3 regions of the Methylobacterium sp. NMS14P genome follow, and region 2 is predicted to be linked to each of the others. Evidence: riboswitches for the same ligand, from Rfam matches in the RefSeq annotation. Region 2 holds a riboswitch; each other region holds the start of a gene.
The links. Region 2 has a riboswitch for cobalamin ahead of LOK46_RS14050 (TonB-dependent receptor plug domain-containing protein). Riboswitches for the same ligand answer to the same signal wherever they lie in the genome.
Positions count from the first base shown of each region.

Region 1: linked by a shared signal. The riboswitch ahead of LOK46_RS04555 (TonB-dependent receptor) and the one ahead of LOK46_RS14050 (TonB-dependent receptor plug domain-containing protein) in region 2 are both predicted to bind cobalamin.
Region 3: linked by a shared signal. The riboswitch ahead of LOK46_RS25765 (TonB-dependent siderophore receptor) and the one ahead of LOK46_RS14050 (TonB-dependent receptor plug domain-containing protein) in region 2 are both predicted to bind cobalamin.

Region 1 covers NZ_CP087106.1:956,614-964,245, reverse strand. The annotation lists gene LOK46_RS04565 (TonB-dependent receptor) at 1-610, shown strand, start outside; gene LOK46_RS04560 (PepSY domain-containing protein) at 623-2,095, opposite strand; gene LOK46_RS04555 (TonB-dependent receptor) at 2,089-4,272, opposite strand; cobalamin riboswitch at 4,558-4,750, opposite strand; gene LOK46_RS04550 (NUDIX hydrolase) at 4,888-5,322, shown strand; gene LOK46_RS04545 (RluA family pseudouridine synthase) at 5,465-6,883, shown strand; gene LOK46_RS04540 (alpha/beta fold hydrolase) at 6,850-7,563, opposite strand.
Region 2 covers NZ_CP087106.1:2,917,516-2,925,147, reverse strand. The annotation lists gene LOK46_RS14080 (LysR family transcriptional regulator) at 1-271, shown strand, start outside; gene LOK46_RS14075 (MFS transporter) at 535-1,824, shown strand; gene LOK46_RS14070 (phosphatase PAP2 family protein) at 1,834-2,559, shown strand; gene LOK46_RS14065 (hypothetical protein) at 2,735-2,911, shown strand; gene LOK46_RS14060 (hypothetical protein) at 2,943-3,200, opposite strand; gene LOK46_RS14055 (PepSY domain-containing protein) at 3,200-3,472, opposite strand; cobalamin riboswitch at 3,959-4,167, shown strand; gene LOK46_RS14050 (TonB-dependent receptor plug domain-containing protein) at 4,287-6,257, shown strand; gene LOK46_RS14045 (ABC transporter substrate-binding protein) at 6,266-7,099, shown strand; gene LOK46_RS14040 (FecCD family ABC transporter permease) at 7,096-7,632, shown strand, end outside.
Region 3 covers NZ_CP087106.1:5,414,683-5,422,314, forward strand. The annotation lists gene LOK46_RS25765 (TonB-dependent siderophore receptor) at 1-1,403, opposite strand, end outside; cobalamin riboswitch at 1,727-1,925, opposite strand; gene LOK46_RS25770 (hypothetical protein) at 2,255-3,178, opposite strand; gene LOK46_RS25775 (efflux RND transporter permease subunit) at 3,358-6,546, opposite strand; gene LOK46_RS25780 (efflux RND transporter periplasmic adaptor subunit) at 6,694-7,632, opposite strand, start outside.

The DNA.
Region 1 (7,632 bases), 2.0 Mb from region 2:
CATCCGGCGGGCCGAGGGGCCGTTCCGCCTCGACGCCACCGGCTACTTCACGCGCTACACCGGCTTCATCTACCGGAACTACACGGGCCTGACCTGCGACGACGATTTCGCGTCCTGCGGCGTCGGCACCGACAACCGGCAGATCGTCTACCAGCAGCAGAACGCGACCTTCTACGGCGCCGAGATCATCGGCCAGTACGACCTCGTGCCGGTGGGCAACGGCTTCGCCGGCGTCGAGGCGCAGTTCGACTTCGTCCGCGCCCAGTTCGACAACGGCGCGAACGTGCCGCGCATCCCGCCCTACCGGCTCGGCGGCGGCGTCTACCTGCGGGCCGACGGGTGGTTCGCGCGGGTGAACCTGCTCCACGCCTTCAGCCACGACGCCACGGCCGTGTACGAGACGCCGACCCCCGGCTACGACGACCTGCGCGCCGAGCTGAGCTACACCAAGGCCGTCGATCCCGCGGTCTACGGGGCGAGCGCGATCACCCTCGGCGTCCAGGGCCGCAACCTCCTGAACGACGACATCCGCAACTCGACCTCGTTCAAGAAGGACGAGATCCTGCTGCCGGGGCGGAACGTGCGGCTGTTCCTGACCGCGCGGTTCTGAGGGCCGCGTCGGTCATCGAGGTTTCGGAGCCGGCTGGCCGCGGCGCAGCCTGCGCCAGCCCGCGACGATCCCCGTCACGGCGATCCCGGCCGCCAGGAGGTTGAGGATCCACTGGGCCGCGTCGTGGAGCGGGCGGTTGCCTGTGAGCCCGGGCAGATCGAGGCGGTGCGCCGCGTCGAACAGCCAGCGGTTGATCCGGCCGGAGCGGTCCAGGCGCTGGAGGATGGTTCCGTCCCGGGGATCGACGTGGAGCCAGGTGGCGTCCGGGTCGCCGAACCGCAGGCGCAGCACCGGGAGCGGCCGCGGATCGGACCCGTGCGGGTACCAGTACAGGTCGTAGGCGCTCAGGCGCTCCGCCGCCCGCAACCCGCCGCCGGGCAGCGTCGGGGCCGCGGCACGCGCGATCGCGGCGGCATCGAGGGCCGCGCCGTCATCCGCGCGGCGCGCCGGGACGCCGGCCGGGCCGTCGGCGACGATCCACCATGCTCCGCCGATCGCGGCGAAGCGCAGCGCTCGCGTCCCGGGCCCCGCGAAGCCGCGCAGGGCCTCGGCGGTGAGGCCGAGGCCCTGCGGCTGTCCGGCATAGGCGGCGCGGATGGCGTCGGGCGCCGCGGTCGACGCGAACCAGCGGTTCGGGTTCATCGAGATCCAGCCGCTCAGGATGAAGGTGCTGAGTCCGATCCCGCCGGCGAGGCCGAACAGGTGGTGCCAGCGGGCGAGCCCGCGATAGGGCGTGACGGCCCCGCCCGCGTAGCGCCGCCGGAGGCGCAGGCGCCAGATCCCGATCGCCAGCCCGCTCAGCGCCCCCAGGGCGGCGAGGCCCGACAGCCACAGCAGGACCGTCCGCCACAGCTCCGCCCGGGCGCGCAGCGGCGTGAGGTAGATCCAGTGCGCCACGGCGCCGACCCAGTTCCAGGCCCGCTCGGACCGGGTCGTGTCGAGGGCGATCTCGCCGGTGACCCGCGAGACGTAGAGTTCGGTCCCCGCCGGGTCGTCGAGGGCGACCTTCAGGAAGGGGCGGAGCGGGTCGTACCGGGCCGTGACGGTCCACTGGTCGCGCTCGACCGGCTCGACGCGCGCCTCCAGCGTCCCCTCCCCCGCGAGACGCCGCGCGTCTTCCGGCGTCACCGGCCCGAGGCGCGCGCCGGTCCGCGCCGAGACCGTGGCCCGGCCGCCGTCGCGGTCGGCGATCCGGTAGATGGCCTCCCCGCCCCGCATCTCCAGGCCGAAGGCGGCCGGCACGCCGCCGAGGCCGCCGGCGCGGAGAGCGTCATCCGGCGAGACCATGATTTGGTCCCAGGCGATCGGGCCGAGCCGTGACAGGCGCTCGGCCGCGGTGAGCGCCGGGAACGGCACGTAGAGCATCACCAGCCCGGAACCGATCCACAGGGCGAAGAGCAGCCCCGCGGCGATTCCGGCCCAGCGGTGGAACAGGAGCAGCCAGCGCCGTCCCGCCTTGCCGAGCCGGCGCGGCAGGCTCACCACGTCACCGTGTAGGCGACCTCGACCGAGCGCGGGCGCCCGAGCAGCCAGTTGGTGCCGACCCCGTTCACGGCGTTGCCCGAGATCGCGTAGACCTTGTCGAACAGGTTGTAGACCCGCAGGGACAGGCGCGACTCCGCCGTGACCTGATGGTCGAGGACCACGTTGACGAGGTTGTAGGCCGGGCGACGCGCCGTGTTGCCGAAGTCGCTGTAGACCTGCCCGACGTTCTGCAGCCCGACCCGCGCGGTCCAGTCGCGGGCGACGTCCCAGGTCAGCCAGAGGTTGGCCACGCGCTCGGGCACGTCGATCGGCTGGTTGCCGGCATACGAGACCGTGGCGCCGCCCACCGTCTGGTCGAACCGGTCGTACTGCGCGTGGAGGAGCGCAAGGTTGCCGTCGAGGCGCCAGCCCGGCGCGAACCGCCAGCCCAGCGCCAGCTCGAAGCCCTGCGAGGACTGGCTCCCGACCTGCGTCGAGAGCGTCGGCTGGCCGGGGATCGCCGAGATCAGGTTGTCCTTGACGATCCGGTAGCCCGCCACGGTCCATTCCAGGGCGCCGTCGAAGGCCAGCCCCTTGGCGCCGATCTCGACCTGATCGCCGGTCGCGAGCTTGAAGCCGGCCAGCGACTGCGACAGCGTGATCAGGCTGTTCACCGGGTCGGTGGCGAAGCTGTACTGGGCGTAGAGCGCGCTGTCCGGCGTCGGGTTGTAGACGAGGCCGAACCGGTAGCCCAGCGCCCGGTAGGTCTTCTCGAACCGCGATCCGGTCTGCAGATCCTCGCGGTTCAGCGTCGGCACGTCGAGGCGCACGCCGGTGAGGAACGAGAGCTTGTCCGACAGGATCAGCCGGTCCTCGGCGAAGACCGAGGCCTGGCTCGTCTGCGTGGCGTAGGCCGGACGGGCCCGCCCGTTCTGCGGGAACAGGCCCGGATCGTAGCCGGTGAGCGGGACGCTCGTGGTCTGGTCGAAGTAGAAGTTGTTGGTGTGGCGGAAATCGATGTGGTTCACGTCGAAGCCGGCCACGAACTGGTTCGGCAACCCGAACAGGCTGCCCCGGAAGGTCGCGTCGAGGCGGTCTCCGACCTGCTCCTGGCTGTGGTAGATCTCCAGGTAGTCGCCCCGGTCCACGAGCCCGGTGCCGCGGTTGTAGCTGTACTGCTCGACGTCGAGCCAGTGGCGCCGGCTGGTGAGCCGGTAGGCGGTGTTGCGGATCGTGATGTCGGCCGAGGGGGACCACTCGGTCTTGAGCTGGGTCCAGTTGTCGGCCCAGGTGATCTTCGCGTCGCGGACGTTGTAGTTGTTGAACCGGATGAGATCCGGGATGCGTCCCTCGACGAGCGGCGTGCCCCAGTAGCGGGCCGGTTCCTGGTAGCCGAGATCGTGGCTCAGGGTGAAGGCGAGGTCGGCGCTCGGCCGGAACAGCAGGGCTGCGGAGACGGCGAGGTTGCGGAAATCGCCCTCCGGCCGCATCCAGCCGTCGGCGCGGTTGCCGCTGACGTTGAGGCGGTACGCGAAGGTGTCGCCGTACTCCGCCTGGCCCAGCGGGCCGCCGGAATCGAGGGCGAGCCGCGCGACCCCGTCGGTGCCGATGACCGCGCGGGCGGCGTTGATCGGCACGAAGACCGGCTTCTTGGGCACCACGTTGATGACGCCGCCGATGGCGCCGTCGCCGTACAGCACCGAGGACGGCCCGCGCAGCACCTCGATCCGCTCGACGTTCCACGTGTCGAACGGGAAGGTCACGGTATTGGCGCCGACGTAGAAGCGCGTGCCGTCGTAGAGTTGCTGGATCGAGTTCGGGCCGGCAAAGCCGCGGGACGTGAACGCGCCGTTGCCGTTGCCGGGCGCCGCGATGGTGGTGATGCCGGTCGCGTCCTGGGTCACGGCCTCGGCGATCGTGTCCTGGCCGCGGAGCCGCGCGGTCTCGCCCGACACGATGTCGAGGCTGGCCGGCGTCTCCAGCGGCGTCAGGCCGAGGCGGCTCGCGGTCCGGTCGGGCGTGCGCAGGTTGAGGCCGTTCGGCGGGAGGCGGCCCGGGTCACCGCCCGCGCCGGCGACGGACAGTTCGTCCAGGGTGACCGCGTCCTGGGCGGCGGTCGGACTGGCGAGGAGCGCGAGGAGAACGCCGCAGAGCGGGGCCCGCCCGCCGAGGCAGGAGCGATAGGTCGATGGAGACATGGGAGAAGCGGTCCGTGCACGGCGCGCGCCGGCCCCCGCGTCGTACAAGCATTGTAATAACATTACAATGCGACCGCTGTCCGGCAGCCTCTGCCTGCGCGGGCGCGCGACGGCGTCCTGCGACAGGGCTCGAGTGGTTCGGGACGGCGGAGACGGGCATGGGGAACGGCGTCGCGGGCGCGCTTGCTGTGGCACGTCACCGCGAACGAGGCCTCGGCGACCGCCTCCCCTCGGGACTGGCGGCGCCTCGACACCCGCCAGGACACCCCGCCCGGCGCGTTTCGCGTGTGACCACGGCTGACGGCAGGTCTCCTGGCTCGCGGGTCGCCGCCCTCGCACCGTCTTCCCGGGGTGACCCAGTGACGTGGTGGTGAAGGGCTCGCCGCTTACAGTTGCGGGGGCAGCCGCGGCTTCGGGGCGAGCCCCTCATCGCGTTCCCTTTTGATCCCCGAGGGGAACCGTCGCGCACAGCTTGGCCGCAGCGTGCCCGGGCGTCAACCGTATGTCCGGTTGTTGCCGTGGATCGGCGCGCGGCACGTCGGCCCGTTGCGGCCTCACCGACGGCGGGCTAGCCCGTGCGGGATGACGGTCTGGCGGCCCCCTGCGGAGATTCGCGTGAAGGCGCTGGGTCTGCCCCGGCGCGGCAACAGCCTGCTCGTGGCGGAGGTCCGCGCGGATGACGGGCGGCTGAAAGGCGTCCGGCCCCTCGGCGGCAGCGTCGCGTTCGGCGAGCGGGTCGAGGACGCCCTGATCCGGGAGTTCCGGGAGGAGCTCGGTGTCACCGTCTCGGTGCTCGGCGGCCCCCGCGTCATGGAGAACATCTTCACGCATGAGGGGCAGGTCGGTCACGAGGTGCTGTTCCTGTTCCCCGTCGCCCTGCCGCCGGGGCGGTTCGACGGGCAGGAGCGCTTCGTCTTCCACGAGGATTCCGGCACCGCTTGCGTGGCGCGGTGGTGCGATCTGGACGGGCTCGACGTGCCGGGCGGTCCGGATCTCTTCCCCGCCGGCCTGAAGGCCCCGCTCCGCGACGCGTGGGGTGCGGAGCCCTGACGGACCGAGCCGGTCCACCGCCTTTGCCGCTCGGCGCGGGCGATGCTACAGCCGGGCAATCCCATCGGTCCGGACGTCCGCGACGCCGCGGCCCACGCGCCCGGACGCTCCGTCCGACGCGAAGACGGGTGCCGGCGGAAGCATGACGACACGACCTCCCAAAAGTGGCGGGCCGAAGGGGCGCAAGCCTCAGGCCGGCAAGTTCAGCACCAGCAAGTTCAGGGGCGGCAAGGCCCAGGCCGACGGCCGCGCCCGCACGGGCCCGCGCACCAGCGCCCGCGACGCCGCCGAGCGCGCGGCCCGCAACCGCGGCGAGGATGCCGGCACCCGCGATCCCTGGGGTGCGCAGGCCGCTGCGGCCCCGGCGCCGGCCCGGCCGCCGAAGCCGCGCCGCGACGCCGCCGCACCGCGCGATGCCGCGGCGGGCAAGCCCGGCAGCCGGCCGCCGGCCAGGCGCTCGGCGGCCCCCTCCCCGGTCCTCGCCACCGCCCCTGCCCCCGCTTCTGCCCCCGCGCCGGGTCCGACCCGGCGCGAGCAGCGCGCTGCCGCCTCCGCGACCCTCGCCTCCGGCGTGCAGACCCTGACCGTCGAGCCGGACGAGGCCGGGATGCGGATCGACCGCTTCCTCACCGCCCGCTTCCCGCTCCTGCCCTTCACCCGCGTGCAGACCATCGTCCGCAAGGGCGAGTTGCGGGTCGACGGCAAGCGCGCCAAGCCGAACGACCGGCTGGAGCCGGGCATGAGCGTGCGCGTGCCGCCGCTGCGCCTCGACCAGCCCACCGAGCGGCCGCGCAGCGCCGCCCGCGAGCAGGACGACGCCGCCTTCATCCGGTCGCTGATCCTCTACGAGGATGCCGACATGATGATCCTCAACAAGCCCTTCGGCCTCGCGGTCCAGGGCGGTTCGGGGACGGTCCGGCACGTGGACGGCCTGCTCGCCGCCCTCACGGGTCCGGACGGCCAGAAGCCGCGCCTCGTTCACCGGCTGGACAAGGACACGGCCGGGTGCCTGATCATCGCCAAGACCCGGCTCGCCGCCGCGACGCTGGCCAAGAGCTTCCGGTCCCGGGCGGCGCGGAAGATCTACTGGGCGCTCACCGCGGGCGTGCCGCGGGTCCGGCAGGGACGCGTCTCGACCTACCTCGCCAAGGAGGAGCCCACCGACGCCGACGCGCGGATGCGCGTCGCCAAGCACGGCGACGAGGGCGCGAGCCACGCGCTGACCTACTACGCGATGGTCGATCAGGCCGCCCAGAAGCTGTCCTGGCTGTCGTTCAAGCCGGTCACCGGCCGCACGCACCAGCTGCGCGCCCACGCGGCCCATATCGGCCACCCGATCGTGGGCGACCCGAAATACTTCTCGGTCGAGAACTGGGAGCTGCCGGGCGGCATCCAGAACCGCCTCCACCTGCTCGCCCGGCGGATCGTCATCCCGCACCCGCGGACCGGCAAGCCGATCGACGTGAGCGCGCCGCTCCCGCCGCACATGGCCCAGAGCTGGAACCTCCTGGGCTTCGACGCCGCCCGCTACGACCCGATCGTCGAGGCTCCGGAGGCCTGAGCCCGCAGCCAGGGCACGATCGCGTCGGCGAGGGCGTCCGGGGCCTCGAACGGCAGCATGTGTCCCGACCCGTCGATCACCGTCAGGGTCGCGCCCGGGATGCCGTCGCGGAGTTCCCTTGCCTCGTCGAGGCTCCGCAGGGCGTCCTGAGCCGCCGCCACGACCAGGGTCGGGCAGCCGATCGCGCCGAGGCGGTCGCGGTCTGATTCCCGCGCCCGCCTGGCCTGGCGCAGGAAGACCTCCCCGCCGAGCCGGTCGCCCATCTGCCGGATCCGGGTCAGGAGGGCCCCGTCGCCGGCCCGGTCCGGGTGCACCGACTGGAGGATCGCCGCGCGGCTGAGACCCCGGTAGCCCTGCTGGCGGATATGGGCGATTGCGGCGGCCTTCCGGCGCGCCTGGGCGGGCGTGTCGGCGCGCGACGAGGTCGCGACGAGGACGAGCGCCTCCACACGGTCCGGTTCCAGCCGCGCCACCGCGCGGGCGACGTAGCCGCCCATGGAGAAGCCGACGAGCCCGAAGAGCGCGGGCGCCTCCGCGGCGACGCGGCGCGCCATGTCGGCGATGGCGGCGTCGCGCGTGAGATCGCCGTGCGTGATCGGACCGACCTCGGCGAGGCGTCCGACGATGTCCGACCAGAGGTCGGTGTCGGTCATGAAGCCGGGCAGCAGCACGAGGTTCATCGCCGGATCACCCTTCCTGTCACCGCACTAACCCTCCCGCGAGCGCCCTGTCGCGCCGCGGCATCCCGG
Region 2 (7,632 bases):
GCGGCTGGAGGTGCAGGACGAGATGGTTCTGGATAGCCAAGAGGTGATCCTGAAGATGGTCGAGAAGGGGTTGGGAGTCGCGGTCATCCCGCTCTCCGACGACGCTCGCGCGAACCTTGATCTGACCTGCCTGATGTTCGGCGAGCCGCAACTCACGCGGCAGGTTGTGCTTCTGGAACGTCAGGACAGACCTGTTGAACGCTTGACCGCGGCGTTCTCTGATGCGGTTACAAGGACGGCAAGGACCTCCGGCAGCTTGGCGTCGCGCTGAAATTCCGCGGGCGGGCAACCTTAAAGCCGACGTTCTGAACGTCCGAGAAGGATCGTGAACCGGCACGGAGGCGATGTCCGCTTCCACCGATTGCTCCTCGAAAGCTGACCGGCGGAAAACCACCCCGAGCGGTCATACGGCTAGCGACCCGCCCGTGATTACTGGGTCGAGCATGGCCGCAAGTCGTTCATGCCCACGGGTGGCTCCCTCATTCGGTTTGGTTCGGCGACGCCCTAGGTGAGCTGGAAAGGGAAGCCGACCACGTGGAGCAGGACAGCGGCGAGGACGACGGGCAGCCTGCCGCTCAGGTGCGGAAGCCCATCTTTAGACCTCTCGACCTCCTGAATTTCCTGCTGATCGATGTGAACGGGGCGATCAAGCCCTACCTCAACGTCTACCTCTACGTGCATCGCGGTTGGGACGACGCCTCGGTCGGGCTTGTCGGCACGGTGTCGGGCATCGTCGGCATCGTGGCGCAGACGCCCATCGGGACAGCCATCGATGCGGTGCGCGACAAGCGCGTGATCCTGCTCGGCGCCTTGGTCGCGCTCTCTCTTGCCACGCTCCTCGTCGCGCTCTTCCCGCAATTCTGGCCCGTGCTCGCAGCCTCCTGTGTGCTGGCCGCCGTTGGGGGCATGCTGAGCCCGGCCATCGCGACGCTCACGCTCGGCCTATTCACGGCCGACAAGCTCGCCCGGCGCTTCGGCCGCAACGCCGCGCTGGAGCGGACCGGGAACGTCGCCATCGCCATTCTGATCGGGCTGGTCGGCTGGCTGTTCCCGGACCGGGCGGTCTTCCTCCTGGTCCCGGCCTCCGCCATCGTCTCGGCCGCGGCGCTCTACTCCATCCCGCGGGGTGCAATCGATGCGCGCCGGGCCCGCGGCGGCGGCGAGGACGACGGGGAGCAAGCCCCGGCCGGGTGGCGGACCCTGCTGACCTGCCGGCCGCTCATGATCTTCGCGGCCTGCGTGGGGCTTTTCCATTTCGCCAACGCGCCGCTGCTGACCCTCGTCGCGCAGGAGATCGGGCAAGCGCGCCCTGACTGGTCGTCGGTCATCGTCTCCGTCTGCATCGTCGGAGCGCAGACGGTGATGGTGCCGATGGGGCTCATCGTCGGCCGCCGGGCCGAGCGCTGGGGCCGCAAGCCCCTCCTCGTGATCGGCTTCGCCGCGCTGCCCGCCCGGGCCCTGCTCTACCTCGTCTGGCGCGACCCGTACTGGCTGATCGCGGTCCAGTGCCTCGACGGCGTCGGTGCCGGGCTGCTCAGTGCGGTGAAGCCCCTGGTGATGGCCGACATCACCCGCGGGACCGGCCGCTACAACGCCGCCCACGGCCTGATCGGGACGGTGCAGGGCGCGGGCGCTTCCCTGTCATTCGTCATCGCCGGAACCTTGGTCCAGCAGGCGGGGTTCGATGCGGCCTATCTCGCGTGCGCTGCCGTCGCGGCGGTCGCGCTGGGGGTGCTCGTGGTGCTGCTGCCGGAGACCGCCCCCGGGAAGCGTTGGGTCGGCCCGGCGGCGTGGCTGCGGGCGTTGCGACCCGGCAATGCATGAGGTGGGACGGTGAAACATCTGGTGGCCATTGGGGGGCGTAAGCGGTTCACCGCGACGCTGGCCGTGCTCCTGTCCCTCGCCCTGCCCGCCGCCGCCGGGACGCTGCACAGCACCTACATCGACCCGGCGGCGATGACGCTCCAGCGCGTCCTGCCGCCCCCGCCTGAGGCCGGCACGGAAGCGGCCAAGGTGGACATGCAGGCCGTGGAAACTGCCGTCCGCGCTCGTACGCCCGACGACGAGCGCCGCATCACCGCGAACCTGCCGTGCACCCTCGACCGCTTCACCGGGGTTCTCGGACCGACCTTCACCACGGAGACGATGCCGGACACCGCGGCGCTTATCGAGCATGTGTTCCAAGACGGCGAACTCGCCGTGCTGGCGGCCAAGGCCGCCATCGCCCGGCCGCGGCCCTACACGGTGAAGCCGGACCTCGCCACGTTCGGGCATCGCTCCGACAGCACGTCCTACCCGAGCGGCCACGCCACGTTCGGGTATCTCGCGGCCACAGTGCTGTCGCGCCTCGTGCCCAGGAAACGTCAGGCGCTGTTCGCGTTCGCGGCCTCCTACGGGGAGAACCGGATGATTGCCGGCACCCATTTCCCATCCGACCTCGAAGCCGGGAAGATCGCTGCGCCCGCCATCGCGGAGGTGCTGTTCCGCGACCCTCGCTTCAAACGGGATCTCGACCGGGCGACCGCGGAAATCGCGGCCCAGGGAGTCTCCGGTCGTTAAGACGAACGCCGCTTCGGTCAGGATCACGAAGGCGGGAGCCGGGTTGCGAGGTCAGCCCACGTGTCCATCTGCGATTCCAGGCACCCCGGGCGTCCGCGCGCCCTTCGTCGCCGCATGCACTTACCCCGGAGACAGGCCGCTCGACGTCCGAGCCCCGAACGACAGGAGACCGACCATGCACTACGTCACCAAGGAGAAGGCGGCCGAAGGGCACTTCATGGTCAAGGTCGCCGGTCGGCCCGTCATCGAGACCTGCGAGAAGCGTCAGGCCAAGAAGCTCGTCCGCGCGATCAGAGGCCTGCGCCACTTGAAGAAGGCCAAGAAGCAGGCTGGAGCCTGGCGGCTGTACTGAGTACCGGGTGGTAGGGCCGGGGGCTGGCTCGTCAGACGAGCCGCATCTCGCCCGGCTTGAGACCCAGGCTCCGTGTCAGGTCCCGCGAGAGGGCACCGACAACCTCGGTCTCCATGCCGTCCTCGGTCAGTACGTCCACGTGCGCAAGCGCGGCCTCAGCCGAGGTCGCGACCACGGCGTAAACGCGTATCGCCTCGCGCTTCCGGCGCACGGCAACCAGATACGCCGTGCGCTTTCCCTTCTTGCCGCCGCCGACCTCAGCGGTGGCGAATTGCCCGGCCTTGCCCATCAGTCCTTATCGGGCTTTTCCTTGGTGATGGCGCCCGTCTTGGGATCGACGTGGAACTCCATCTTCACGCCGTTCTTCATGCCCTCGCCTTCCCAGTGGCCGTCGTCAGCCTCCAGTTCGGTGATGCTGGAGTAGCCCGCATCCATCAGCTTCTGCTTGACCTGCTCGGCGGGCATCCAGTCGGCCCCGGGCTTGTCGCTCTTGGCGATGGCAGGGCCTGCCAAGCACATGGCCATGGCCAAGGCGATCGGGGCAAGGGTCCGGGATTTCATTAGCCGCCTCCATTCCAGCAATGCCCGTCAACGGACAGCGCGAAGGACGGTTGCCCCACGTCGGCCGTGAAGCCAGAGCAGGCATGCCCGTCGGAATGACCGGGATGTCCCGCCCGGTCTGGCCACGCCGCGGCGAGCGAGGGTAACAGCCTGCGATAGGAAAGCAGGCTGGGATATGCTGATAGAGTCCATCATCGGAATGACGCGCCGCCGCTGGCAGGCCGAGCGGCCGTTCGAGGGCCATACGAAGGAAAGCCTTCATCGCAAGCTTCGGAGCCCGGCCGTACGAGATGCCGTGAAGGAGCAGCTGCGTCGAGAATTGGCGCTTCGAGAGCGGGATCCGATCTCGACCTAGGACGTCTAAAGCCTACCGACCCTAGTTCTTGGTATTGTCGGCTAGGCGATATCGCGGCAACGAGCGACCCGTCCCGGACGCCACACATCTGAACAACGTGTTTCCATGCGTTGACGGATGGACGCATCGCAGCCTAGCTTGAGCGGGACGGTTCCCCTCGGGGATCAAAAGGGAACGCGGTGAGGCCACGCCCGTGAGGGCTCGACCGATGCCGCGGCTGCCCCCGCAACTGTAAGCGGCGAGTCCTTCATCACGACGTCACTGGGCGGCCTCGCCCGGGAAGACGATGAGAGGGCGACGACCCGCGAGCCAGGAGACCTGCCGTCAGCCGTGGTCACACGCGGAGCTTGCCGGGCGGGGTGTCCTGGGAGGTGTCGCGGCGGCGTGGTTCCTTGGAGGACGCGACCGCCGAGGCCTCGTTCGCGGTGACGTGCCACAGCCGTCCCCCGAGGCCGTCCCGTGTCCTGTTCCGTTCCCTCCGCGCTTCGGCGTAGCTTGGCGCTGTCATGCGCCGCATCCGCGCTGCTCGTCTCCATTCCCGCCCTCGCGCAGCAGGTCGCCGCGCCGTTCGCCGATGCCCAGGGAGGCGCACAGGCGTCGGTCTCCCTGTCCGAGATCTCGGTCTCGGCCACGGGCGTGCCGACGCCGATTGCCAACACAGGATCAAGTGTCACCGTGCTCACCGACCGCCTGCTTCAGGAGCAGCAGCGCCGGACGGTGCCGGATGCCCTCCAGCAGGTGCCCGGCCTCAACGTCGTGCAGACCGGCGGCGCCGGCGGCCAGACCTCGGTCTTCATCCGCGGCACCAACTCGAACCACGTGAAGGTCCAGATCGACGGCATCGACGTCAACGACCCGTCGACCCCGAACCGTGCCTTCGACTTCAGCCAGTTGCAGACCTACGACCTCTCGCGGATCGAGATCCTGCGCGGGCCCCAGAGCGGCCTCTATGGCGCAGACGCCATCGGCGGCGTCATCTCCGTCGTGACCAAGCGCGGCGAGGGACCGGCCCGGGCGACGGCGACCGTCGAGGGCGGCTCGTTCGGCACGTTCAACCAGTTCGGCAACATCTCCGGCTCGGAGGGCATCTTCGACTACTCGGTGTCGGTCGGCCACATCCGGCAATCCGCCGTCCAGGTCACGCCGTTCGAATTGCTGCCTCGCGGGGTGCCGTTGCGGACCGCCTTCACCGACATCAAGACGGTCTCGACCAAGCTCGGGGCGCAACTCACCGACGAGTTCCGCCTCAACTACGTGCTGCGCTTCTCCGACAGCACCTATCTCGACCAGGCCGACGGCGGCTTCCCGTACGTGCCACTGCCCTACCGGAACCTCAACGACCAGCAGCAACTGATCATGAGGGGCGAGGCCGAGTGGACGCCGGTGCCCGGCTTCCACAACGTCTTCGGGGCGAACTACTCGAAGTTCGACCGCCTGTTCGCCGGCCCGCTCGACCCGCTCGCGCCGCCGACGCCCACCACCTACCTCGGGGAGCGGACCCGGTTCGATTACCGCGGCGACTGGCAGGTCTCACCCGGCAACCTCGTCCTGTTCGGGGCACAGCGCGAGGACGAGCGCTTCGAGACGACCGGCATCGACCGATCCAACGGCAACACCGCCGGCTTCGCCGAGCTTCAGACGACACCCTTCGCGGGAGCCGCGCTGGTCGCCAACATCCGCCACGACGCGAACGACCAGTTCGGCGGCGCGACCACCTTCCGGGTGGCGCCGAGCTACATCGTGCCCGGCACCGAGACCCGCCTGAAGGGCAGCGTCGGCACCGGCTTCAAGCCGCCGACCCTGAGCCAGCTCTATCAGGACTATCCGGGCTTCCGCTTCTTCGGGAACCCGAACCTACGGCCGGAGGAAAGCTTCGGGTTCGACGGCGGCTTCGAGCAGCCGCTGTTCGACGGCTTCATGACCGTGGGTGCGATCTACTATCAGACCGACTTCAAGAACCTGATCCAGACGGCCTACTACCCGACCTTCTCCACCAACGTGAACGTCGGCCGTGCGACCGCCTTTGGCACCGAGAGCTTCGTAGCCCTGCGCTTCAACGAGTTCTGGAGCGGGCGGCTGGACTGGACCACCACGGTGACGAAGGACGAGATCGCCCACCAAGAGCTGCTGCGTCGGCCACGCAACAAGGTCAGCGCGACCGCGATCTGGAACCTGATGCCGGGCTTGACCATGACCGGCACGCTAATCGTGTTGGGGTCGTTCGTGGACGGCAATCGGGACTTTTCCGTACCCCGCCTGAAGGCCCCCGGCTTCACGCTGGTGAACCTCTCGGTCAACTACGCCTGGAGCGAGACCCTGACGGTGTTCGGGCGGATCGATAACCTGTTCGACCAGCGCTACCAGAACCCGACCGGCTTCCAGGGTCCGGGGCTCGCCGTCTACGGCGGCGTCCGCGTGACGTCGTTCTGAGGTCGCCGATGCCTTCGCGCCTCGTGATCACCTTCGCGGCCATGATGTCCGCCGTACCCATGGGCGCGGCGGCGGCACCCGTGCGGGTAGTCTCGATGAACCTGTGCGCCGACGAGCTCGTCCTGCGGCTGGCCGACCGTGACCAGGTTCTGGCCGTCACCTACCTCGCCCGCGACCCGCGCGGGTCGACGGTCGCGACCGAGGCGGTCGGGCTGCCGGTGACGCGGGGGCTCACCGAGGAGGTCGTGGCCCTGAAGCCCGATCTCGTCATCGCCGGTGCCTTCACGACACGCTCCACGGTGGGCATGCTCAAACGCGTCGGCGCCCCCGTGCTCGAACTCGGCGTGCCGGCCGACCTCGACGGCGTCCGCGCGCAGATCCGGCAGGTCGCGGCGGCGCTCGGCCATCCCGAACGGGGCGAGGCGATGGTGGCGACGCTTGATGCGCGTCTTGCCGCCATCGTGCCGGCTAGGCGGCCTCTCCGCGCCCTGGTGATGCGCCCGAACGCCTTCACGGTGGCACCCGGCGGGCTCGGGGACGCGCTGATCCGCGCCGCCGGCCTCGTCAACGTCTCGGCCGAAATCGGGCGTGACCGTTTCGGGCAGGTGCCCCTCGAAGCGGCGGCGCTGGCGAACCCGGACCTGATCGTCGTCGACGAGGGCGCACCGGGCTCGCCTTCGCTCGCCGACACACTCCTGCACCATCCGGTCTTTCGGGCTCTCGCGCGGGCACACCGGACGGTCGACATCCCGAACCGTTTCTGGACCTGTCCGGGGCCGCAGGTCGCGGAGGTGGTGGCGCGCCTCGCCGACGCAGTGAATACGCAGGCACCTCGGCCATGAATGCGCCGGTCACCTCGCTCCGTCCAACGGACTCCCGTCGCCTCGGAACGCCGCGCGCCCGGCGAACCGTCATCGCCGTCTTGGGGCTCACCACCCTCGCGCTGACGCTCGCCTCCATCGCCATCGGCTACGCACCCTTCGACGTGCCCGCCGCCTTCGCGGACCTCGTTACCGGTCGCACGACGCTTCCGGCCCTGGTCCTGTGGGAGCTTCGCATCCCGCGCGCCCTGCTCGGAGTGCTGGTTGGCTTCAGCCTCGGCCTGACCGGCGCAGCGCTGCAGGGCTACCTGCGCAACCCGCTCGCGGACCCGGGCATCCTCGGCATCTCCTCCGCGGCGGCGCTTGGCGCGGTGGTCGTGTTCTATGGTGGCTTCGCCGCTACCGTGAGCCTTGCCCTACCGCTCGGCGGCATCGCGGGCGCCGGCGTGGCCGCGCTTCTCCTCAACGCGCTCGCCGCCCGCGGCAGCAGTACCCTCGGGCTGATCCTCGCGGGAGTCGGGCTGTCGAGCTTGGCCGGGGCACTGACCGCGCTG
Region 3 (7,632 bases), 2.5 Mb from region 2:
AACGCCGCGCCGGTCACGCTCAGGCCGGTGAAGAGGTCGAGCTTGATGCCGGCCTCGTAGCCGAAGCCGGTCTCTGGGGCGAAGGGACGGGTCGCGATGTCGAAGCCGGTGTTGGGACGGAACGAGGCCGCCACGTTGCCGTAGAGCGAGAGGAAGGAGAGCGGCTGGTAGACGAGACCCGCGCGGGGCGAGAAGCCGGTCCGGTCCTGCTCCGTGCGCTCGTTGCCGACCTTGTCGCGGAAGGTCTGGTTGTAGAAGTCGGTCCGGTTGCCGATGAGGAGCTTCCATTCCGGGCTGAGCGCGATCTGATCCTGCACGTAGACGGCGGTGTTCCCGACGTTCTCGCTCGCGCTGTAGCGCCGCGTGAAGGGCGGCTTGGGCTGGCCGTAGACCGGGGTGAACAGGTCGATGGCGAAAGGGTCGAGCCGCGGCGTCGAGCGAAGCAGGTTCTCGGTGCTGTTGTAGCGCTCGTGCTCCAGGCCGAGCAGCACGGTATGGGCGAACGGCCCGGTGTCGAAGTGCCCGACGAGCTCGGCCTGCCCGATCGCCACGCCCCAGGTGAAGTCGTGCCGGCGGAACTCGCGCAGCAGGGTACGGCCGTCATCGAGGAGGCCGGTCGCGCCGGTCTGCAAACCGGTCAGGCTGCCGGTGTTGAAGTGTCCGGCGACTCTGAGCTGCCAGTCGGCGTTGAAGGCGTGATCGAGGCGGATCTGCAGGATCCCGGCCTCCGACACGGAGTCGTCGCCCGGCTCACCGAAGAAGCGCGAGCGCGGGACGAGGCCCAGGCGGTTGTTCACCGCGGTGGTGCCGCGGTCGAAGGTCTGGCGGTTGCGCAGGTACTGAGCCTCGACGGTGAGCTTGGTCTCCGGGCTGATCAGCCAGCTCACCACCGGTGCGACCAAGACGCGGTCGCCGTCGACGAAATCGCGAAAACTGTCCTGCCGGGAGAGCGCGCCATTGAACCGGTAGAGGACGGTGCCTTCCTCGTTCAGCGGCCCGCCGGCATCGACGGTGGTGCGCGCCGTGCCGAAGCTCCCGAACAGCGTGCCCGTCTCCACGAAGGGCAAGGCCACGGGCTGCTTGGTCAGGATGTTGACGGTGCCGCCCTGGTCGCTGCGCCCATAGAGTGCCCCGCTCGGTCCCTTGAGCACCTCGATGGACTGCACGTTCTGGGTGTCCGGCGCGCCGTTGTAGCCGCGGGCGATGTTGAAGCCGTTGAAGAAGATGTCCTGGGTGGCGAAGCCGCGCACCGAGTAGAGCGCGAGGTTCTGGGCGCCGAAATCGTTCTGCTTGCCGACGCCCGGCACGTAGTCGAGGGCGCGCTCGACGCGCGTGGCGGCAGTATCCCGCAGGACCTCCTGGGGCACGACGTCGACCTGCTGCGGCAGCGAGAGCCGCGGCATCACGGTCTTGGTCCCGCTGTAGAGATCCCTGACCTGGTAGGTGGGGGCGGCGGTGTAGCTGCCCTCGACCGAGAGCGGGTCGAGAACGACCGCCTCTGTGGCGGCGTCGGCTCGTAAGCCCTGGGCGGTCGCCGGGGTCAGCCCAAGGAATACGAGAGCGAGTGATGCGACGGATGCGCGAAGCCGCCATTGCGGCGCGGGACGGGACACGGACTCAAGACCTCGGGACGGCAGTGGCACGTCACCGCGAACGAGGCCTTGGCGACCACCTCACGAGGCAGCGCTTTGACACCCGTCAGGACACCCCGCCCGACGCGTTTCGCGTGTGACCACGGCTGACGGCAGGTCTCCTGGCTCACGGGTCACCGCCCTCGCACCGTCTTCCCGGATGAGGCTCATCCAGTGACGCGGTGGTGCTGGGCTCGCCGCTTACAGTTGCGGGGGCAGCCGCGGCATCGGGGAGACCCTCACCGCGTTCCCTTTTGATCCCCCGAAGGGGGAACCGTCACGATCCAGCTACAGCCTCACGAACTCGTGAGTCAACGCGAGCCAACAATCCATCCGGCGAACGTCGCAATCCATTCGGCGATAGGCGCACCACCGTTTCAGTCGTCCCCAGAAGGTCGTGTTGAGGCGGTCTTGCGCCGCTTGCTGAGACGCACCCCACGGGCCATTGTGGTGGCACAGATGCCTCCGCGGCCGATCAAATAAGTCTTTGATGTGTAATGTTTTTCTAAATCATACGGCGGCATCCCCTCTCCGCCAGTCTCTCCGTCAAAGCACCCGAAGACCGGCGTCCTCCCGCTGTCTTGGCGCCTGTCCCTCGCCCCTGTGAAGCCCGCAGGCCGCGGTCAGAAGCTGTACCCAACGCGCAACCGCATCTGATGGCGGTCGAAGCTCGACAGGTCGAGCGGTCCGGGCTCGCCCATCGCCTGCCCGGCCACCTGGAAGCTCCAGGTGAACGAGGCCCAGGCCTGGGGTGACAGGGTCGTGTAGGCGGTCGGTCCGAGATACACGGCCTCGCCCGCGAACCGGTCTAGCGCCAGGCCGTCGTAGGTCCGGGCATAGCGTGCCTCGCCGCCGAGGAAGAGGCCGGGCCGGACGCAGTAGGCCAGCGCCCCCGCCACCTCGATCCCCGATCCGCGCACGGGCGCGTCCATCACGGTCAGCCGCGTCGTGGAGAGCGCGAAGCCGACATTGACGGCGGCGATCAGCTTGCCGGGGATGATCTCGCGGTCGGCCAGCAGGCCGATCTCGGTGCCGAAGCTGCGCGCCGGCACGCCGGACCCGCCGTCGACGGTTCCGTAGCCCGGCACGATACTGAGGGTCAGGCCGAAGGGGGCCGCCCGGCGATCCAGCAGGCGCAGCCGGGTCTCGAGGAAGCCGCCGTTGAAGCCGCCCGTGGTCCGGGTCGGGGTGCCCGGCGCGCCGATGTCGTAGGCGTTGAAGGTGACGCCCGGGGCCAGGCGGAAATCGTTGGTCAGCGGCACCTTCAGGGCGAGGGAACTGTCCACGGTCAGGAAGCGGGCGACGCGCCGGCCGAGGCGCCCGCTCGTCTCCCATTCCAGCTCCGCCTCCCCGGGAACGCCGAGGTCGCTGCCCTCGGTGAAGCCGAACAGATGCTCGCTGTCGAGGTCGCCCGGCGTCAGGTTCTCCGCAGCGGTGGGCAGGGACTGGGCCAGGGCCGGTCCCGCGGTGAGCCCCAGCGCCGCGGCGAGGCCGAACAGGGCCCATCCTGGAGCCGAGAGGCGACGCGGAGCCCCGATGTGCGGCATAGCCCGAACCCATAATTATAGCTGATGCTATATCTAATAGGATGGGCGATGTTGGTCCGTCAACGGTCGAGCGTGCTGGATTGGTGGGTCGACGAAGGTCCGGTCGCGAATCCGGCGCGGCGGCGCCGGTCGTCGACCGTTGGACGCGCCGCGAAGCCGCACCGCGCCCGCGCTCCGGCTCACGCCTGTCCGGTCTCGGGGGTTGTCCCGGCCGGGGGCGGGGCCGCGACCGGACCGGGCTGCCGCCCGCGGGCGCGGCGCTCCTCGATGCGCTGCAGGATCACGTAGAAGGACGGCACGAACAGCACCGCCAGGCAGGTCGAGGCGAGCATGCCGCTGAACACCGTGATGCCGATCGACTTGCGCGCCGCGGCCCCGGCCCCGGAGGCGGTGACGAGCGGCAGCACGCCGAGGATGAAGGCGAACGAGGTCATCAGGATCGGGCGGAAGCGCAGCCGCGCCGCCTCCACGGCGGCGGCCGCGATGTCGAGGCCGGCCTGCCGCTTCTCGCGGGCGACCTCGACGATCAGGATGGCGTTCTTGCTCGCCAGCGCGATCAGCAGGATCAGGCCGATCTGCGTGTAGAGGTTGTTGGCGACGCCGAGCAGCAGCAGCGCCCCGACCGTGCCCAGCAGCGCCAGCGGCACGCCGAGCAGGACCGCCAGCGGCAGGATCCAGCTCTCGTACTGTCCGGCCAGGACCAAGTAGACGAGGAGGATGGCGAGGGCGAACACGAGGTAGATCTGCGCGCCGACCGCCTTCTCCTGGTACGACATCGCCGTCCAGTCGTAGCCCGTGCCCGGCGGCAGCACCTTGGCGGCGATCTGCTGCATCAGGTCCAGCGCCTGCCCGGAGCTGAAGCCCGGCGCCGCCCCGCCCACGATCGTGGCGGTCGGGTAGAGGTTGTACAGGCTGATCAGGGACGGCCCCTGCACGGACTTGATCTCCACGACGGTGCCGAGCGGCACCATCACGCCGTTGCCGGCGCGCACCTTCAGGTTCTCGACGTCCTCGGGGCGGAGCCGGTAATCGGGCGCGGCCTGCACGTAGACCTGGAAGGTCCGGCCGAACTTGTTGAACTGCGTGACGTAGGACGATCCCACGTAGCTCGAGAGGGTCGAGAAGACCTGCCCGACCGTCACGCCGAGCGCCTCGGCCTTGACCCGGTCCACCGCGATCGCGATCTGCGGCACGCCGGCCCGGAACGAGGTGTTGAGCTTGCGCAGCCCGGATTGCGAGTTCCCGTCGGCGACGACCGTCCGGGCGAGGCTCTCCAGCAGGGGGTAGTCGAAGTCGCCGTTGCGCAGCTCGATCTGCATGGTGAAGCCGCTGGCGTTGCCGATGCCCTGGATCGGCGGCGGGATCAGCACGAAGGTGTCGGCGTCCTCGACGCCCTCCAGCATCGTGTTGAAGCGCTCGTAGAGGCTGCGCAGATCCTGGCCCTTCTCCTTGGCCCGGACGTCCCAGTTCTTGAGAACCACGTAGGCGACGCCGGCATTGGGCAGGCTGGCGCTGGAATCGAGGACCGAGATCCCGCTGATCGAGAGGACGTTGTCGACGCCCGGCGTCGCCTTCGCCTGGGCGCTGATCCGCTGCATCACCGCGTCGGTGCGCTCCTTCGAGGCCCCGTCCGGCAGCTGCGCCCCGATCAGGACGTAGCCCTGATCCTCGGTGGGCAGGAAGGCGGTGGGCAGGCGGGTCAGCCCCCACCCGGCGAGCCCGATCAGCAGGAGCGCCACGGCGACCATGAGGCCGCTGCGCCGGACCATGCTGGCGATCAGCCGGGCGTACCAGCCCTCGAGGACCCCGTAGACGCGGTTGAAGCCGCGGTAGAACACGTTCCGCTTCTCCGGCGGCACCGGCTTGCGCAGCCACAGGGCGCACTGGGTCGGCTTCAGGGTGGCGGCGTTGATCGCGCTGATCAGCGCGGTGGCGGCGATGACCAGGGCGAACTGCTTGTAGAGCTGCCCCGTCAGGCCGGGCAGGAACGCGGCCGGCACGAACACCGACATGAGCACCAGGGTGATGCCGATGATCGGGCCGAACAGCTCCTCCATCGCCTTCTCGGCCGCCGCCCGGGGGGAGAGGCCCTCGTCGATGTGGTGTGACACCCCCTCGACGATCACGATGGCGTCGTCCACCACGATGCCGATGGCCAGCACGATGGCGAACAGCGTCGAGAGATTCACGCTGAAGCCCATCGCCGCCATGGCGGCGAAGGCGCCGATGATCGTCACCGGCACCGTCGTCGCCGGCACCAGCATGGCGCGCCAGTCCTGGACGAAGACCAGGATGACGATCAGGACGAGCACGGCCGCCTCGAACAGCGTCATGTAGACCTCGTGGATCGAGGCCTGCACGAACTCCGTCGTGTCGAACGGGATGGCGTAGACGAGGCCCGACGGGAAGGTCTTAGCGAGCTCGGCCATCCGGGTGCGGACCGCGTTCGCCACCGTCAGCGCGTTCGCCTCGGGCAGCTGGTAGATGCCGATGCCGGCGGCGGGCTGCCCGTTCAGCGTGAAGGACTGACTGTAGGTCTGCGCGCCGAGCTCGACCCGGCCGACGTCGCGCAGGCGGGTGATGCGGCCCCCGTCCTGCGCGTCCGCCTTGATGATGATGTTCTCGAAGTCCGGGGCGTTGTTGAGCCGCCCGTTGACGTTGAGGGTGTACTGGAAATCCTGTCCGGCCGGGACCGGCGGCATCCCCACGGCGCCCGCGGTGACCTCCTGGCTCTGCTGCTGCACGATGTTGATGATGGCGTCGGGGGTGAGGCCCCGGGCCTGCACCAGGTCTGGGTCGAGCCAGATCCGCATCGCGTACTGGCCCGCGCCGAACACCGTGACGTTGCCGACGCCGGGCAGCCGGGCCAGCTCGTTCTGCACGTTGATGACGCCGTAATTCGACAGGAACAGGCTGTCGAACTTCCCGTCGGCGGCCGACAGCGTCACGAATTGCAGGACCGCGGTGGATTTCTTCTGGGTCGTGACGCCCTGGACCTGGACCGCCTGCGGCAGTGACGACATCGCGATCGCGACGCGGTTCTGCACCAGCACCTGGGCCTGGTCGCCGTCTGTCCCGATCGCGAAGGTGACGGTGAGCGTGTAGGTGCCGTCGCTCGCGCTGGTCGACTGCATGTAGAGCATGCCCTCGACGCCGTTGACCTGCTGCTCGATCGGCAGCGCCACCGTGTCGACCACCGTGCGGGCGCTCGCGCCCGGATAGCGGGTGGTGACCTGCACCGTCGGCGGCACGACGTTCGGATACTGGGACACCGGCAGGTTGAGCAGTGACACCGCGCCGATCAGCACCATGACCAGGGCCAGCACGTTGGCCAGGACCGGTCGCTCGATGAAGAAGCGCGAGATCATGCCGTAGGCCCTCGGTGCCGGCGTCTCAGGAGCATCCCGCCGCATCGGCGGGACGCGGTGTGGCGATGGCCGATCCCCGGGTGCCGGGAGCATCGGCGCCGCGGGCGCCCGGGCACGTCAGCCCTGCCGGGCCCCGCGGCTGGTCACTCACCGTTGGGGCGGCGGCGGCGGTTCGGATGATGAGGCCTCGGCCACGGCCGCCTTCTGGGGGGCGACCTTGGCCCCGGGGATCGCCCGCTGGATGCCGTCCGTGACGACCCAGTCGCCGGGCGCGAGCCCCGTCTCGATCACCCGGTAGCGCCCGTCCCGGGGCCCGAGCGTCACCACCCGCTGCGCGACCGTGTCGTCGGCCCCGACCGTGAGCACGTAGCTGCCCTGCTGGTTCGTCCCGATGGCGTCGTCGCGGACCAGCAGGGCCTTGTCCTGGCGCCCGACCGGCACCCGGACCCGCACGAACAGGCCCGGGAGGAGCGCGTGGTCGCCGTTCTCGATGAGCGCCCGGGCCATCAGCGTGCCGGTGGACGGGTCGACCTGCGGCGCGAGGTAGTCGAGCTTGCCGGTGTGTGGGTAACCGGTCTCGGTCTGCAGGCCGATCTCCACCGGGATCTTGGACAGGTCGCCCAGCGTCCGATGCGTGGCGAGCAGGTGCTCCTTGACCAGCAGCACCTGCTGCTCGCTGATGTTGAAGTAGACGTAGAGCGGATCGATGCGCACGAGCTGCGCCAGCTTGGTCGGTCCGCTGATGCCGACGAGCGCCCCGACATCCGCGAGGTGGTTGGTGACCACGCCGTCGAACGGTGCGGAGACCTGCGTGTAGCCGAGATTGATGGCGGCGATGTCGAGGTTGGCCTGCGCCTCCATGACGGCGGCGCTGGCTTGGTCCTGCTTGGTCTTCGCGTCCTCGACGCGCGCCTGCGAGGCGAATTCCTGCCGACCCAGCGTGGACTGGCGCTGGTACTCGGACTGGGCATTCGCCAGGGCGGCCTGCTGCGCCGCCAGGGCGCCCTGCGCCTGCTTGAGCTGCGCCTCGTAGGTGTTGCGCTGGATGGAGAAGAGCGGCGTGCCCTTCTTCACCACGGCGCCGTC